One region of the Allochromatium vinosum DSM 180 genome, then DNA from elsewhere that is predicted to be linked to it. Evidence: predicted binding sites of a transcription regulator. Region 1 holds the regulator's gene; the other holds the start of a gene.
The links. Region 1 encodes FliA, which starts transcription of late flagellar genes. Its sites were predicted from a motif close to GCTAAAGTTNNNNNNNNNNCNGCCGATA; they were not measured.
Positions count from the first base shown of each region.

Region 2: the regulator FliA is predicted to act here: its motif matches at 2,435-2,462, upstream of ALVIN_RS00410 (YjfB family protein).

Region 1 is NC_013851.1:3,295,291-3,302,490, forward strand. It holds gene ALVIN_RS14560 (chemotaxis protein CheA) at 1-884, opposite strand, end outside; gene ALVIN_RS14565 (protein phosphatase CheZ) at 911-1,675, opposite strand; gene cheY (chemotaxis response regulator CheY) at 1,679-2,059, opposite strand; gene ALVIN_RS14575 (RNA polymerase sigma factor FliA) at 2,106-2,852, opposite strand; gene ALVIN_RS14580 (MinD/ParA family protein) at 2,853-3,680, opposite strand; gene flhF (flagellar biosynthesis protein FlhF) at 3,667-4,965, opposite strand; gene flhA (flagellar biosynthesis protein FlhA) at 4,988-7,096, opposite strand; gene flhB (flagellar biosynthesis protein FlhB) at 7,093-7,200, opposite strand, start outside.
Region 2 is NC_013851.1:85,160-92,359, reverse strand. It holds gene ALVIN_RS00430 (YchJ family protein) at 1-108, shown strand, start outside; gene ALVIN_RS00425 (HIT domain-containing protein) at 177-572, opposite strand; gene ALVIN_RS00420 (replication-associated recombination protein A) at 644-1,951, opposite strand; gene ALVIN_RS00415 (hypothetical protein) at 1,948-2,250, opposite strand; gene ALVIN_RS00410 (YjfB family protein) at 2,558-2,764, shown strand; gene msrA (peptide-methionine (S)-S-oxide reductase MsrA) at 2,876-4,216, shown strand; gene ALVIN_RS00400 (YqaA family protein) at 4,262-4,717, shown strand; gene prpF (2-methylaconitate cis-trans isomerase PrpF) at 4,803-5,996, opposite strand; gene acnD (Fe/S-dependent 2-methylisocitrate dehydratase AcnD) at 6,063-7,200, opposite strand, start outside.

The DNA of each region.
Region 1 (7,200 bases):
TGGGCCTTGGCCGTGTCGAACGGATCGGCGGCAGGCACGGGAGGCTGGAGGGAGGCACTGGCCGCCGGGCGGCTTGGAACCGGCAGCGGACTCGGTTTAGGTGTCTCGACGGGCTTCGCCGCTCCCGAGCCATGCAATTGGTCGAGTAATGACTCGAATTCGTCGTCCGTGATCAGATCATTGGCGCCGGTCGCCTCCTCGGCGACAGACACTGTCCCAGGCGGTTCGGCTGGCGGCGCCGGTACCAGTGGCTCGGGGGCGACCGCCGCGCGATCGATGGATGCTGACTCGGCAGGCTGCCCCGAGAGCGCATCGAGCAGCGCCTCGAACTCAGCCTCGGTGATCTCGTCGGCCGATTCGGCCGTGGAGCCGGCCTCGATTGCGGGCGCCGGCGTCGGCTCGGGCGGTCGAGCGCTGAGCGGCTCGGACTCGGCGACGGGCGGTGGTTCGGGTACCGGCTCCGGCGCGGGTTCGGGTGCACTCGTCCCCGCCGCGTCCGGAACGGCGAGCGCCGCCAGATCTGCGATCAGTGCCGGTGGAGCCGGCTCGGGCTCACGCGCCGACTTGAGATCGCCGAACATGACGTTGAGCACGTCGAGTACGCGCAGCACCACGTCCATGAGAACCGGGTCGATGCGGCGCTCGCCATTGCGCAGCAGATTGAAGACGTCCTCGGCATGATGACAGACCACGACCAGGGCATTGAGATTGAGGAAGCCCGCACCGCCCTTGATGGTGTGGAAGCTGCGGAAGACCGCATTGAGCAGATCGCGATCGTTGGGGTTCTGCTCCAGATCGATCAGCTGCTCGTTGAGCGCCTCCAGCAGTTCACCGGCCTCGACCAGAAAGTCCTGGAGGATTTCGTCATTCGGATCGATTGCCATGCATGATCACTCTGGGGTTCGGTGGGCTAGAAGCCCAGACTGGAGAGCAGTGCATCCACGTCGTCCTGTCCGCTGACGACATCGGCGCCCGCGTCCTGCGTATTGGGTACGATCGGTCCATGCCCTCGAACCTCTGACGCTTCGGTTTCGTCCGGACTCGCCTTGGCGACCTTGGGCAACTCCATCCGGGCGCTCGACAGCCGGATGAGTCCGACCAGGTTCTCCTCGACCTCATGCACCAGCCGGATGACCCGCCGAATGATCTGACCGGTGAGATCCTGATAGTCCTGGGCCATCAGGATCTCGGACATCAGCGATTTGAGGCGTTCGGTCTCCTGTCCGCTCTGGGTCAGGAAGTCGTCGAGCTCGCGCGCCAGCTCGCGAAATTCGTCGACCGACAGTTCGCGATTGCGAAAGCGGCTCCATTGCTCGTGCAGCGTCGCCGAACGGTCGTGGAGCGACTCGGCGATGGGCATGGACTCGTCGAGCGCGTTGAGCGTGCGATGCGTCGCCTGCTCGGTCATGGAGACGACATAGTTCAGACGCTCCTTGGCGTCCGGGATCTCGTCGCGGGTCAGTTCGATCAGGCGCGAGTCGCCGCGGAAGCTGTTGAGCGCCTCGTGCAGGTCGCGCGTGAGCTTGCCGAGTTCCTCGAAGAGTTCGCGCTCATAGGGCAGGCGCAGCTGACGGATGCTCTCGTCGGCCCCGGCGCGATCTCCGGCCTCCAACTGCTCGACCAGACGACGCGCCAGATCCAGCTGTAGACTCAGACGTTCTTCATCGTTGTCCATCGCTCATCCCTGCGCATCGAGGCGCTCAAAGATCTTGTCGATCTTTTCCTTCAGCGTCTCGGCGGTGAAGGGTTTGACGATATAGCCGTTGACGCCGGCTTGGGCCGCCTCGACGATCTGGTCGCGCTTGGCCTCGGCGGTCACCATGAGCACCGGCAGCGACTTGAGCATGGGGTCGGCGCGCACCGCCTTGAGCAGTGCGATGCCCTCCATGTTCGGCATGTTCCAGTCGGTGATCAGGAAGTCGAAGCCGCCGCTCTTGAGCATCGGCAGCGCGGTGCTGCCATCGTCGGCTTCGGAGGTATTGCTGAACCCCAGCTCACGCAGCAGGTTCTTGATGATGCGTCTCATGGTGGAGAAATCGTCCACGATGAGAATTTTCATGCCTTTGTCCACGCAACGCTCCACATGGAATCTGTTGGTTTGAGAATCACGCGCCGGGTCCCGCTCGGGTCCAGTCGCTCAAACGGCCCCGCAGACGGTGCAGGGCCTGACTGCGAATCTGGCTCACGCGCGACTCGGTGACATCGAGAACGGCTCCGATTTCGCGCAGATTGAGTTCTTCATCATAGTAGAGCGCGAGCACCAGGCGCTCGCGTTCCGGTAAGTCCGCCAGCGCCTCGGCCAAGGCCTGGGCGAACTGCTCGCGCTCCAGTTGCTCGGTCGGAGCGGTGCCCGCCCCAGGCAGGAACCTGTCGCTGTCGGCGTCCTCGCCAAACAGGTCTTCCAGCCCTAGGATCTGGCAACTGGCCGTATCCTGCAACATGCCATGATAGTCGTCGAGTGTGACCCCCAGTGTTTCGGCGATCTCGCGATCACTGGCCGCGCGTCCTTCGCGTGATTCGACCTGATGGATCGCCTCGGCGATACGGCGACTGTTGCGATGCACCGAACGCGGCGTCCAGTCGGCGCGCCTCAGCTCGTCGATCATGGCTCCGCGCACACGAATGCCGGCATAGGTGGCGAAGGTCGCGCCCTGTCCCGTCTGGAACTGGCGCGCCGCCTCGATCAGTCCGACCATGCCGGACTGTATCAGATCCTCGACCTGAACAGAGGCCGGCAACCGCGCCACCAGATGATGGGCGATGCGCCGCACCAAATCGACATGCTCGGACACCAGCCGCGCCGCCTCGTCGCCGGCGCTCGCATACCCCATCCGAGACCGGGCGCGGACCATCTAGGCGCCTTGCAGCAGACGCTCGACGAAAAAGCCGATGCCGCCCAGGTCAGTGGCGCCGCCGCGCGCGGCATCGATCCGACGTGCCAGGTCGTTGAAGACGCGGCCGGCCGGACTGCCCGGATAGAGGCTGACCACGGGCTGGCGTCGCTGCACCGCCAGACGCAGCTTGTCGTCCATCGGGATCATGGCCGCCGTCTCCAGCACCACATCCGGCAGATAGTTGGCGCAGACAGCCGAGAGTTTGCGCATCAGACGCTGACCGGATTCGATGTCGCGTAGCATGTTGCAGATTATCCGAAAACGACGCACCCCGTGCTCCTGATGTAGAACCTTGATCAGTGCATAGGCATCTGTCAAGGACGCCGGTTCGTCGCAGACCACCACGAACACCTGCTGGACGGCCTTGCAGAAGCTGGTGACCGAATCATGGACGCCTGCCGCCGTGTCGACGACCAGGATATCGAGCGGCTTGTCATAGCTGCTGAAGGCGCGGATCAGGCCCAGATGCTCGGCCGGCGTCAGATTGGCCATCGAACCGATGCCGGAGGCCGAAGGCACCAGCAACAGCCCGTCCGGACCGGGCAGTAGCACGTCCTCCAGACGCTCGACGCGCCCGGCGACCAGATCGTGCAGCGTCTTGGTCGGACGCAGTCCGAGCATCAGGTCGGCGTTGGCCAAGCCCAGGTCAGCGTCGAAGAGCATGACGTTGCGACCCAGCCGCGCCAGGGCCACGGACAGATTGACCGCGACATTGGTCTTGCCGACGCCGCCCTTGCCGCTGGCGATGGCGAGGCTCAGAAAGGGCCGGTTCCTAGTAGGCTGCATGCACGGATTTCCTGAAGGGGATCACGGACTCCAGCACCAGGCTGTCGCGCGTCACGGCACTGGGCGCCGATGGCGTCCGCGTACTCGGGCTCGGAGTCTTCGGGGTCGATAGTCTAGACAATGGCTCACAGGGAGCAAGCGCGGAGATATCGCGCGCGGTGAACCAGCTGCGCTCGCTACCGACGTTTGGTGTTTCGATCTCAACGCGCGACTGGAAGCGCTGACTCGGCTCGCCCAGCGCCAGGCGCGTCAGATGCGCCGTGTCAGCCTTGTGGAAGTCTTCCTCGATGCGTTGTCCGTCGCTCTGGAAAACCAGCCCCAGATGCTGCTCCAGCAGCACCGAGAGGATCTCGCCGAGCCGTTCGGCTTCGTCGATCTTGGTCAGGACGAGAGCCGTGGGTTCGCAGCTCTGGAAGGCTTTGAGCACCTGACGCAGCACCCCGGCCTGATGCGTCGCCGGAATCACCAGCCAAGTCTCGATCTCGACCAGATGACGGATCTGGGCGAAGAGCTTGCGCTCAGCGGCATCGCGCGCGGAGCGCCCCTCGGTGTCGACGAGAATGAGATGATCACTGGCGCTGCGGTTGGCCAGAGCGATGAGATCGCGCTCGTTCTCCAGCAGGATGACCGGTACGCCGGCCATCTGGCCGAAAGCCTGGAGCTGCTTGTGGGCGCCGATGCGCTGACGGTCGAAGGTGACCAGGGTGACGGAATCCGGCCCCAGGCGGCGGATGCGGTGCAGGGCCAGTCGGCTCAGGGTGGTAGTCTTGCCCGCGCCAGTGGGGCCGACGAGCGCCAGGACACCACCGCGCTCCAGAACGCTTGGCTGCACGGTCGCGACCGAGGCGGCGAGACGGGTCCGCAGACGACTCCAGGCGTCCTCGTGCGTCTGATCCTCCTGGAGTCCGCCGATGAGCGAGCGCGCCAGCGTATCGTCGAACCCGCACTCGACGAGCCGTTCGGCGATCCCGGCAGCCAGCGGATGACGCACGGCCCATTGATCGCGTTCGCTCAGCGCCTGCTGTTGCGCCAGCAGGGCGCGTAGATCGCGCAGTTCGCGGCGCATGGCGGCCAGATCGGAATCGGCCGACGCCGGGCGCGTAGCGCGTGACACACTGGGACGCACGGGCGCGACCGGTTCGGTCGGCGCCTCGGTCGCGGCCACGACCTCCAGCACGCCATCGACACGACGGCTCGACAGGATCACGGCGTCCGGTCCCTGCTGCTCACGCACCTGGCGCATGGCGTCCTGCATGTTCTTTGCCTGATAGCGCCGTACATTCATCGCTCAAACTCCCGTTACTCGATCAGGCCCGTGCCTGAGCATTGTCGCTCTTGCCCACGGTGGCCACGACCCGGATGCGTCGGTTGTCCGGGATCTCGGTGAAGGCCAGCACGGTCAGGTTGCGTACCGCGCCTCTCAGCCAGCCCGCGATCCAGGAGCGAATCTCCGGAGCCACCACCAAGACAGCCGGCGCGCCCTCGGCTTCCTGCTTGTGAGCCGCCTCGATCACCGAGCGCTGGAGCCGCTCGGCCAGACCGGGCTCGATACCGATGGTTTCGCCCTGGCTGCTTTGTAGCGATTTATGCAACAGTTGTTCCAATGATGGATCGAGTGCGATCAGCGGCAGCTCGTCGTCGGGTCCGATCAGATCCTGCACGATCGAACGGGCGAGTGCCACGCGCACGGCGGCGGTCAGAGTGGCGGGATCTTGACTCTTGGCCGAGCGTTCCGCCAAGGTTTCGGCGATGGTACGCAGATCGCGGATCGCCACCTGCTCGGCCAACAGGTTCTGGAGCACCTTGAGCACCACCCCGAGCGAGATCGATTTGGACGATAGCAGGTTTTCGACCAGCTTGGGCGAGCGGCGCGCGAGCTGATCGAGCAGATGCTGGACCTCCTCGTGTCCGATGAGGCGGTGGGCGTTCTCGCGGAAGATCTGTGACAGATGGGTGGCGATGACAGTGGCCGAGTCGACCACGGTATAACCGGCGGCCTGGGCCACATCACGGTTGGCCGGGTCGATCCAGAGCGCGTCGAGATTGAAGGTCGGATCCTTGGTCGGCGTGCCCTCGACGGTGCCGAACACCTGGCCCGGATTGATCGCCAGATCGCGATCGGGGAAGACCTCGGCTTCGGCGGCCGTCACACCCAGCAGTGAGATCCGGTACTGGTTCGGTCCCAGCTCCAGGTTGTCGCGGATGTGCACCGGCTGGATGAGAAAGCCGAACTCCTGCGAGAGCTTGCGCCGGATGCCCTTGATGCGGGTCATGAGCTGGCCGTCCTGAGTGCGGTCGACCAGGGGGATGAGCCGGTAGCCGACCTCCAGCGACACCAGATCGACCGGCGGCACATCCTCCCAGGACAGATCGCGATCCTCGGGCGCGGGCAGTTCCAGCCCCTGCGGCAGACGCTCGATGACCTCCGGCGGAGGCGCCGCCGGCTTGGCCGCGATCAGATAACCGGCCCCGATCAGACTGGAAGAGATCCCGAGAAAGACCAGATTGGGCATCCCCGGAATCAGTCCCAGGATTCCGATGACGCCGCCCGAGATATAGAGCACGCGCGGGTTGGCGAACATCTGGCCGAACACCTGCTGGCCCATGTCCTGGGAGCTGGAGGTACGGGTGACGATGATGGCCGTGGCCGAGGATAGCAGCAGCGAGGGGATCTGGGCGACCAGACCATCGCCGATGCTCAGCAGGATGAAGGTGTTGGAGGCATCCGCGAAGGTCATCCCGGCCTGGGTGACGCCGATGATGATGCCGCCGATGATGTTGATGAACAGGATCAGGATGCCGGCGATGGCGTCGCCGCGCACGAACTTGCTGGCGCCGTCCATGGAGCCGTAGAAATCGGCTTCCTGGGCCACGTCCTCGCGGCGCTTGCGTGCGTCCTCCTGCGAGATCAGACCAGCATTGAGATCGGCGTCGATGGCCATCTGTTTGCCGGGCATGGCATCCAGGGTGAAGCGGGCGCTGACCTCGGAGACGCGCCCGGCGCCCTTAGTGACGACCACGAAGTTGATGATGACCAGGATGGTGAACACCACCACGCCGATGGCGAAGTTGCCGCCGAGAACGAATTGACCGAAGGCCTCGATCACCTTGCCCGCCGCCTCGGTGCCCTCGCCGCCGTTGAGCAGGATCACCCGCGTCGAAGCGACGTTGAGCGCCAGACGCAGCAGGGTCGCCACCAGGATCACGGTCGGGAAGGAGGCGAAATCGACCGGACGCGGCGTATAGACCGCGACCATGACCACGATCAGCGACAGCGCGATGTTGAAGGTGAACAGCAGATCGAGCAGGAACGGCGGCAGCGGCAGCACCAGCATGCCGAGCAGCGCGATCAGCAGCAGGGGCGTGACCAGCCCCATGCGCCCGACCTCGGTCAGGCGTTCGACGAGCGTGGTCATCGACGCCGTCTCCGGCGACGCGGCGCGCTACGCGGATCGAGATACTCCTCGGGCACCGGCAGGTCATCGGCCAGCTCGACGTCCGGATCCTCGCGCCGGATCTG
Region 2 (7,200 bases), 320 kb from region 1:
TTCGTGGCCCGCTCCAAGCTCCAGGGCCGTGCCCAGCGCCTCCAGGAGCGCAGTCGCTTCGTGCGCGAGCACGGGCGCTGGTTCTATCTCGATGGCGAGCTGGGGTGATGGCCGGTCAGAACGCGCGGTTCCTCCGTTGCGTCTGAACAGGTCAGTGGACGATGGAGCCGGCGCTCTCAATCCAGGACCGCCGCGCGGAGCGCCGTGATTTCGTGCTCGGCATAGTCCCGCTCTGCCGGCAGATGCCCCCACACCGGTCGCGGCCAACAGGCATCGCCGGGACGACGCCCGATGACATGGATGTGGAGCTGTGGCACCAGATTACCGATCCAGGCGACGTTGATCTTGGGATAACCCAGCGTGCCCAGTGCATCCGAAACGCGCGTGCAGTCGGCTAGGACGGCATCACGGTGCGCGGCCGGCAGATCCAGGAGGTTGGCCAGATCGGTTTCAGGAACCAGGATGAACCAGGGCGCGGCGCCGTTGCGATGCAGCAGCAGATGGGTCGCGGGCAAACGCCCGAGGACATGGCAGTCGGCGCGGAGCTGGGGATGGAGGGCGAAGGGCGGCATACGGCTCTCGCAGGTGTGGATAGTGTCGGATATGGTTGAACGGGAGGCGCGCACAGGGGAAGCCGGCACAGCTATGCCTTGTTTTTGGCTTCCTCATCGAGCTGCTTGAGACGCGCCATTTTTTCCGCGATCCTGATCTCCAAGCCTCTCTGCACGGGTCGATACCAGTGCGGATCCGACATCCCGTCGGGAAGATAGGTTTCGCCGGCAGCATAGCCCTGGGGTTCATCATGCGGGTAACGATAGGTCTGTCCGTGACCCAGATCCTTCATCAGCCGTGTCGGGGCATTGCGCAGATGCCTGGGAACCTCGCGGCTCCTGTCCTGTTTGACGAAGGCGCGTGCCGCTTTGTACGCCGTGTAGCCCGCGTTGCTCTTGGCCGCGATCGCCAGATAGATGACCGCTTGCGCCAGGGCCAGTTCGCCCTCCGGCGAACCCAGCCGCTCATAAGCCATTGCCGCCTCATTGGCGATCTGTAAGGCTCGTGGGTCGGCCAGCCCGATGTCTTCCCAGGCCATGCGCACGATGCGTCGTGACAGATAGTGTGGGTCCGCCCCGCCGTCCAGCATCCGGGTGAGCCAGTAGAGCGCCGCATCCGGATTCGAGCCTCGGACGGACTTGTGGAGCGCCGAGATCTGATCATAGAAGCCGTCGCCGCCCTGATCGAATCGCCGGCTGTTGAGGGTCAGGGCATTCTCGATGAAACCGGCGTCGATGCAGGTCACGCCCGCCGTTCCGGCGGCGATGTGGCACTGTTCGAGCAGATTCAGACACCGTCTGGCATCGCCGTCGGCATAACCGATGAGGGTGTCCACCGCCGCCGCATCGAATTGAAGATGCGTCAGTACCTGATCTCTCGCTCGCATCAGCAGCTGCCGCAACTCCGCGTCGGTGAGCGACTGCAACACATAGACCTGAGCGCGCGACAGCAAGGCCGCGTTCACTTCGAACGATGGATTCTCGGTCGTGGCACCGATCAGCGTCACCAGCCCGGATTCCACATAGGGCAGTAGCGCATCCTGCTGTGCCTTATTGAAGCGATGGATCTCATCGACGAACAGGATCGTGCGCCGGCCCCGGGATCGGTGGTGTTCGGCCTGTTCCATGGCGGCCCGGATGTCTTTGACGCCGGCAAAGACCGCCGACAGGGCAATGAACTCGCCGGCAAACGCCTGCGCGGTCAGTCGGGCCAGCGTCGTTTTGCCGACTCCGGGCGGACCCCACAGAATCATGGAATGCGCCTGACCCGACTGGAACGCCAGTCGCAACGGCTTACCCTCACCCAGTAGATGAGACTGCCCGATCACCTCGTCCAACACCCTGGGTCTGAGGGCTTCGGCCAGCGGCGGAACCGGCGTATTGGCAAAGAGGTCCGTCATCGAGCGTTGAAACACACCAGTCCCGTGCCGGCCTCGAATGCTTGGCACGAACTCATGTAGGAGACACTGTTGTCACTGTGGATGGACACCACATGACGCCCGCCGCCGGCGCAGGCCACGGCCACCAGTGCATCCCCGTTCGAGCCGGTTCCGAGCGCGCGCGTGGTCTCGATGTTCTGACACGCCCCCCCGGCACGGGTGATGACGATCTGAAACGCTTGTTGAGCCAACTGGGCCTTGGCTGGAGCGACGGCGAGTGCGAGCAGTAGCCCATAGAGCACGCCAGGCCAGGCCGACATCGTGGGGCGCGTACCATCCATCGTTGTGTCCTCTGGAGTTCAGTCGTCTGATCGATCAATGCGGAGTCAGGAAACGGCTCGATCGCACTCGAGGCGACCACTACACCGCCAACATGGTTCCGGACAGATTGTGCCACACCGGGAGCCGCGCTCCGGCCACGGGAACAATCAGATGACGCCCATACCTCCAGAAAAGCGTCATCCGGCCGTTAGCCGACAGTCTGGCGCCGCGTTCGGCCCGACATCGGCGCCGAGATCCGATCGCGCCTTTGCATGCGATTCATCCACAATGCGAGAGGTTACGCCCATGGAGATTCCCACTTCAACGACAGGTCTGGCCACACTGGCCACGGCCATGAGTCGGACCAAGCTCGAGGGCGCAGTGGATGTCGCCGTATTCAAGAAGGCGCTCGATATGCAGGAGGAGTCCGCCGCACAGTTGCTTCAGAGCCTGTCCACGCCTGCGGCGGCCTTGCCCGATGGCGTCGGCGGCCGGATCGATACCACGGCCTGAGGGCGGATCGAGACCGGAGATCGCGCCCCGGCCCAATCCTGTGCACAGGATTGCAGACAGCCTGTCTCGACCCAATAGTCCGTCATTCGCACGTGCAAGAGGGTCGATCGTATGAGACAGACACATCGCTGGCCGCTCATCGCATTAGGATTGAGCGCGCTCCTGCATACCGGGACGGACAACCAAGCCACGGCCGCCCAGAATCCCGCTCGTGATCCATCGGGCGTCGCCCCAGATCCAACCGCCGACACCATCGTCCTCGGCATGGGCTGTTTCTGGGGCGCGGAGAAGCGCATGAGCGAGCTGCCCGGAGTCATCGATGTCGAGAGCGGCTATGCCAATGGCGAGATCGAAGGCACCTATGAGGCGATCCTCGCCCACGAGCGCGCCCGGCGACGTGGCGCCGATGAGAAACGCAATCACGCCGAAGTCGTGAAGGTGCGCTTCGATCCGGCGCGCGTCAGCCTCGAACAGGTGCTGGCGAAGTTCTGGGAAAGCCATGATCCGACCCAGGGCGATCGTCAGGGCAATGATGTCGGCAGCAACTATCGCAGCGCCATCTATACCAGCAGTCCCGAGCAGGCCGCCGTGGCCGAACGCACGCGCGCACGCTATCAGGCAGCGCTCACGCAGGCCGGACGCGGCGCCATCACCACCGAGATCGCCCCGCTGTCGGCCTATTTCCGCGCCGAAGAAGCGCATCAGGACTATCTGCGCAAGAATCCGCGCGGCTACTGTGGACTCGGCGGCACGGGCGTCGCCTATCCGGGCACGGCCTCAGGTGTCGATGAGGCCGCCGAGTCGCCCTCCCCCGACCCGCTGGACGGCGCGACCCTGGAGCGCGCGCGACAGTTGGTGATGTTCGAGGCGGAGTACTGCGGGGCCTGCAAGCAATTCAAGGCCGAGGTGCTGGATCACTGGCAGTCTCCGGTGCCGGTCGCGCGCAGTCTGAGTTTCAGCGCACCGACCGGCTGGACGCTGGACAAGCCGCTGTTCGCCACGCCGACGCTGGTGCTGTTCGAGGACGGTCGCGAGGTCTCGCGCTATACCGGCTATGATGGCGACGCGACGCGCTTCTGGTCTTGGCTTGGCGGGCAGATCCTCACCCCCGAACAGCGCCGGATCGCCTTCGAGCAGGGCACGGAGCGGGCCTTCACCGGCTCACTGCTGGATGAGAAACGCTCCGGAACCTTCGTCGATCCGATCACGGGTGCGCCGCTGTTTCGCAGCGAAACCAAGTTCGAGAGCGGTAGCGGCTGGCCGAGTTTCTTCGATCCTGTCGATGGGGCCATCACCTTCCACGAGGACGTGAGTCATGGGATGCGGCGTGTGGAGGTGCGTAGCGCGAGTTCCGGCATCCACTTGGGGCACGTCTTCGAGGATGGACCGCCGCCGACCCGGAAGCGCTACTGTATCAACAGCCGTGTGCTCAGTTTCGTGCCCGATCCTTGAGACCGGCGGACTTTCCCCTCTCCCGCCAGGGGAGAGGGGTTTTAGGTGTATCTGTTGTCGGTGAACGATCTCGGCGTCTATCTCGGACTCTTCGCATCAGCGTTTGGAGCGGCCTCGCTGCTGCCGTTGCAGTCCGAAGTGCTGCTGGTGGCGCTCCTGCTCGACCGGAATCAGGCAGTCTGGGCGCTGCTGACCGTCGCCAGTTTCGGCAACGTGCTGGGTTCGATGCTCAACTGGCTGCTCGGGCGCTCGCTGGAGCGCTATCGCGAACGGCGCTGGTTTCCGGCCACACCCACCCGGCTGGAACAGGCCCAGCGCTTCTATGTGCGTACCGGCTACTGGTCGTTGCTGCTGAGCTGGATGCCGATCATCGGCGATCCGCTGACCCTGGTCGCCGGGGTGTTGCGTGAACCGCTGTGGCGCTTCGTACTGCTGGTGGCTTTGGCCAAGAGCGGGCGCTATCTGGTGCTCGCGGCGCTGACGCCGGGGGCGCTGTCCTGACCGATTGTCATTGAGCGCTGTTTGAGCGGCGCAGCGTCCAATTGGCCGCTCAGACAGCACGATCGGCACCTGCATGAGCGATCGCTCAGAACGCATCCCCAGGCACGCGCACCCAGCCTTCCATGATCACCCGTGCGCTACGGCTCATGATGGCCTTGGTCACGGTCCAGTTTCCATCGACCTGTTTGGCCTCAGCGCCGACCCGCAACGTACCCGAAGGATGACCGAATCGCACCGCCGTGCGTTCGCCACCGCCGGCCGCGAGATTGACGAGCGTTCCGGGAATGGCTGCCGCCGTGCCGATGGCCACCGCCGCTGTGCCCATCATGGCGTGATGCAGCTTGCCCATCGAGAGCGCACGCACGCACAGATCGATCTCGCTCGCCGCGACCGGCTTGCCGCTGGAGGCGACATAGTCGGTCGGCGGGGCGACGAAGGCGACCTTGGGCGTGTGCTGACGGGTCGCCGCCTCGCTGATGTCCTGGATCAGCCCCATGCGTAGCGCGCCATGGGCGCGGATGGTCTCGAACATGGCCAGCGCCTTGGGATCACCGTTGATGGCCTCCTGCAGCTCGGTGCCGGTATAACCGATCGCCTCGGCGTTGACGAAGATGGTCGGAATGCCGGCATTGATCAGCGTCGCCTTGAGCGTGCCGACACCGGGCACGTCGAGGTCATCGACCAGGTTGCCGGTCGGGAACATGGAACCGCCGCCCTCCCCTTCACCCTCATCGGCCGGATCGAGGAATTCGAGCTGCACCTCGGCGGCCGGGAAGGTCACGCCGTCGAGCTCGAAGTCGCCGGTCTCCTGCACGGCACCATCGGTGATGGGGACGTGCGCGATGATGGTCTTGCCGATGTTGGCCTGCCAGATCCGCACGGTCGCCAGGCCATTCTGCGGGAGGCGGTCGGCATCGACCAATCCGGAGGCGATGGCGAACGAGCCGACCGCCGCCGACAGGTTGCCGCAATTGCCGCTCCAGTCGACGAAGGCGGTGTCGATCGACACCTGACCGAAGAGATAGTCGACATCGTGGTCCGGCCGACTGCTCTTGGCGAGGATGACGGTCTTGCTGGTGCTGGAGGTCGCCCCGCCCATTCCGTCGATCTGTTTGCCGTAGGGGTCGGGACTGCCGATGACACGCAGCAGTAGCGCATCGCGCGCCGCGCCCGGTGTCTGGCAGGACTCTGGCAGGTCTTTCAGACGGAAGAAGACGCCCTTGCTGGTCCCGCCACGCATGTAGGTGGCGGGGATCTTGATTTGGGGTGTGTGGCTCATTGAATGGGATTCCGCAACACTGTGGCGCTGTGTCCCCTCTCTCACGCGGAGAGAGGGGCGCGGCTCTCAAGCCGCCTTGGTCGATTCGAGGAAGTCCTGGGCGAAACGTTGCAGCACGCCGCCGGCCTCGTAGATCGAGACCTCTTCGGCGGTGTCGAGCCGACAGGTTACGGGCACCTCGACGCGCTCGCCGTTCTTGCGCTGGATGACCAGGGTCAGATCGGCGCGCGGACGGCGCTCGCCGATGACGTCATAGGTCTCAGTGCCGTCGATGCCGAGCGTCTTGCGGTTCACGCCCGGCTTGAACTCCAGCGGCAGCACGCCCATGCCGATCAGGTTGGTGCGGTGGATACGCTCGAAGCCCTCGGCGACGATGACCTCGACCCCGGCCAGACGCACGCCCTTGGCCGCCCAGTCGCGCGAGGAACCCTGACCATAGTCGGCGCCCGCGATGACGATGAGCGGCTGGTTGCGGTTCATGTAGGTCTCGATCGCTTCCCACATGCGCATGACCGTGCCGTCCGGCTCGACCCGCGCCAGCGAACCCTGCTTGACCTGACCGTCGACCACGGCCATCTCGTTGATGAGCTTGGGATTGGCGAAGGTCGCGCGCTGGGCGGTCAGATGGTCGCCGCGATGGGTGGCGTAGGAGTTGAAGTCCTCCTCGGGCAGACCCATGCGCGCCAGATACTCACCCGCCGCGCTGTTGGGCAGGATGGCGTTGGACGGCGAGAGATGGTCGGTGGTGATGTTGTCCGGCAGCACGGCCAGCGGACGCATGCCCTTCAGCGTCCGCTCACCGGCCAGCGCCCCTTCCCAATACGGCGGACGGCGGATGTAAGTGCTCTGCGGACGCCAGTCGTAGAGCGGGCTGACCTTCTCGCCGGTCTCGGCCCGGACAGCAAACATCGGCTCGTAGACCTGCCGGAACTGCTCCGGCTTGACGCTGGCGGCAACGACGGCGTCGATCTCTTCGTCCGACGGCCAGATGTCCTTCAACCGGATCTCACGCCCGTCGGCCACGGCGAGCACGTCCTTCTCGATGTCGAAGCGGATGGTGCCGGCGATGGCATAGGCGACGACCAGCGGCGGCGAGGCCAGGAACGCCTGCTTGGCATAGGGATGGATGCGGCCGTCGAAGTTGCGGTTGCCCGAGAGCACGGCGGTCGCATAGAGATCGCGGTCGATGATCTCCTGCTGGATC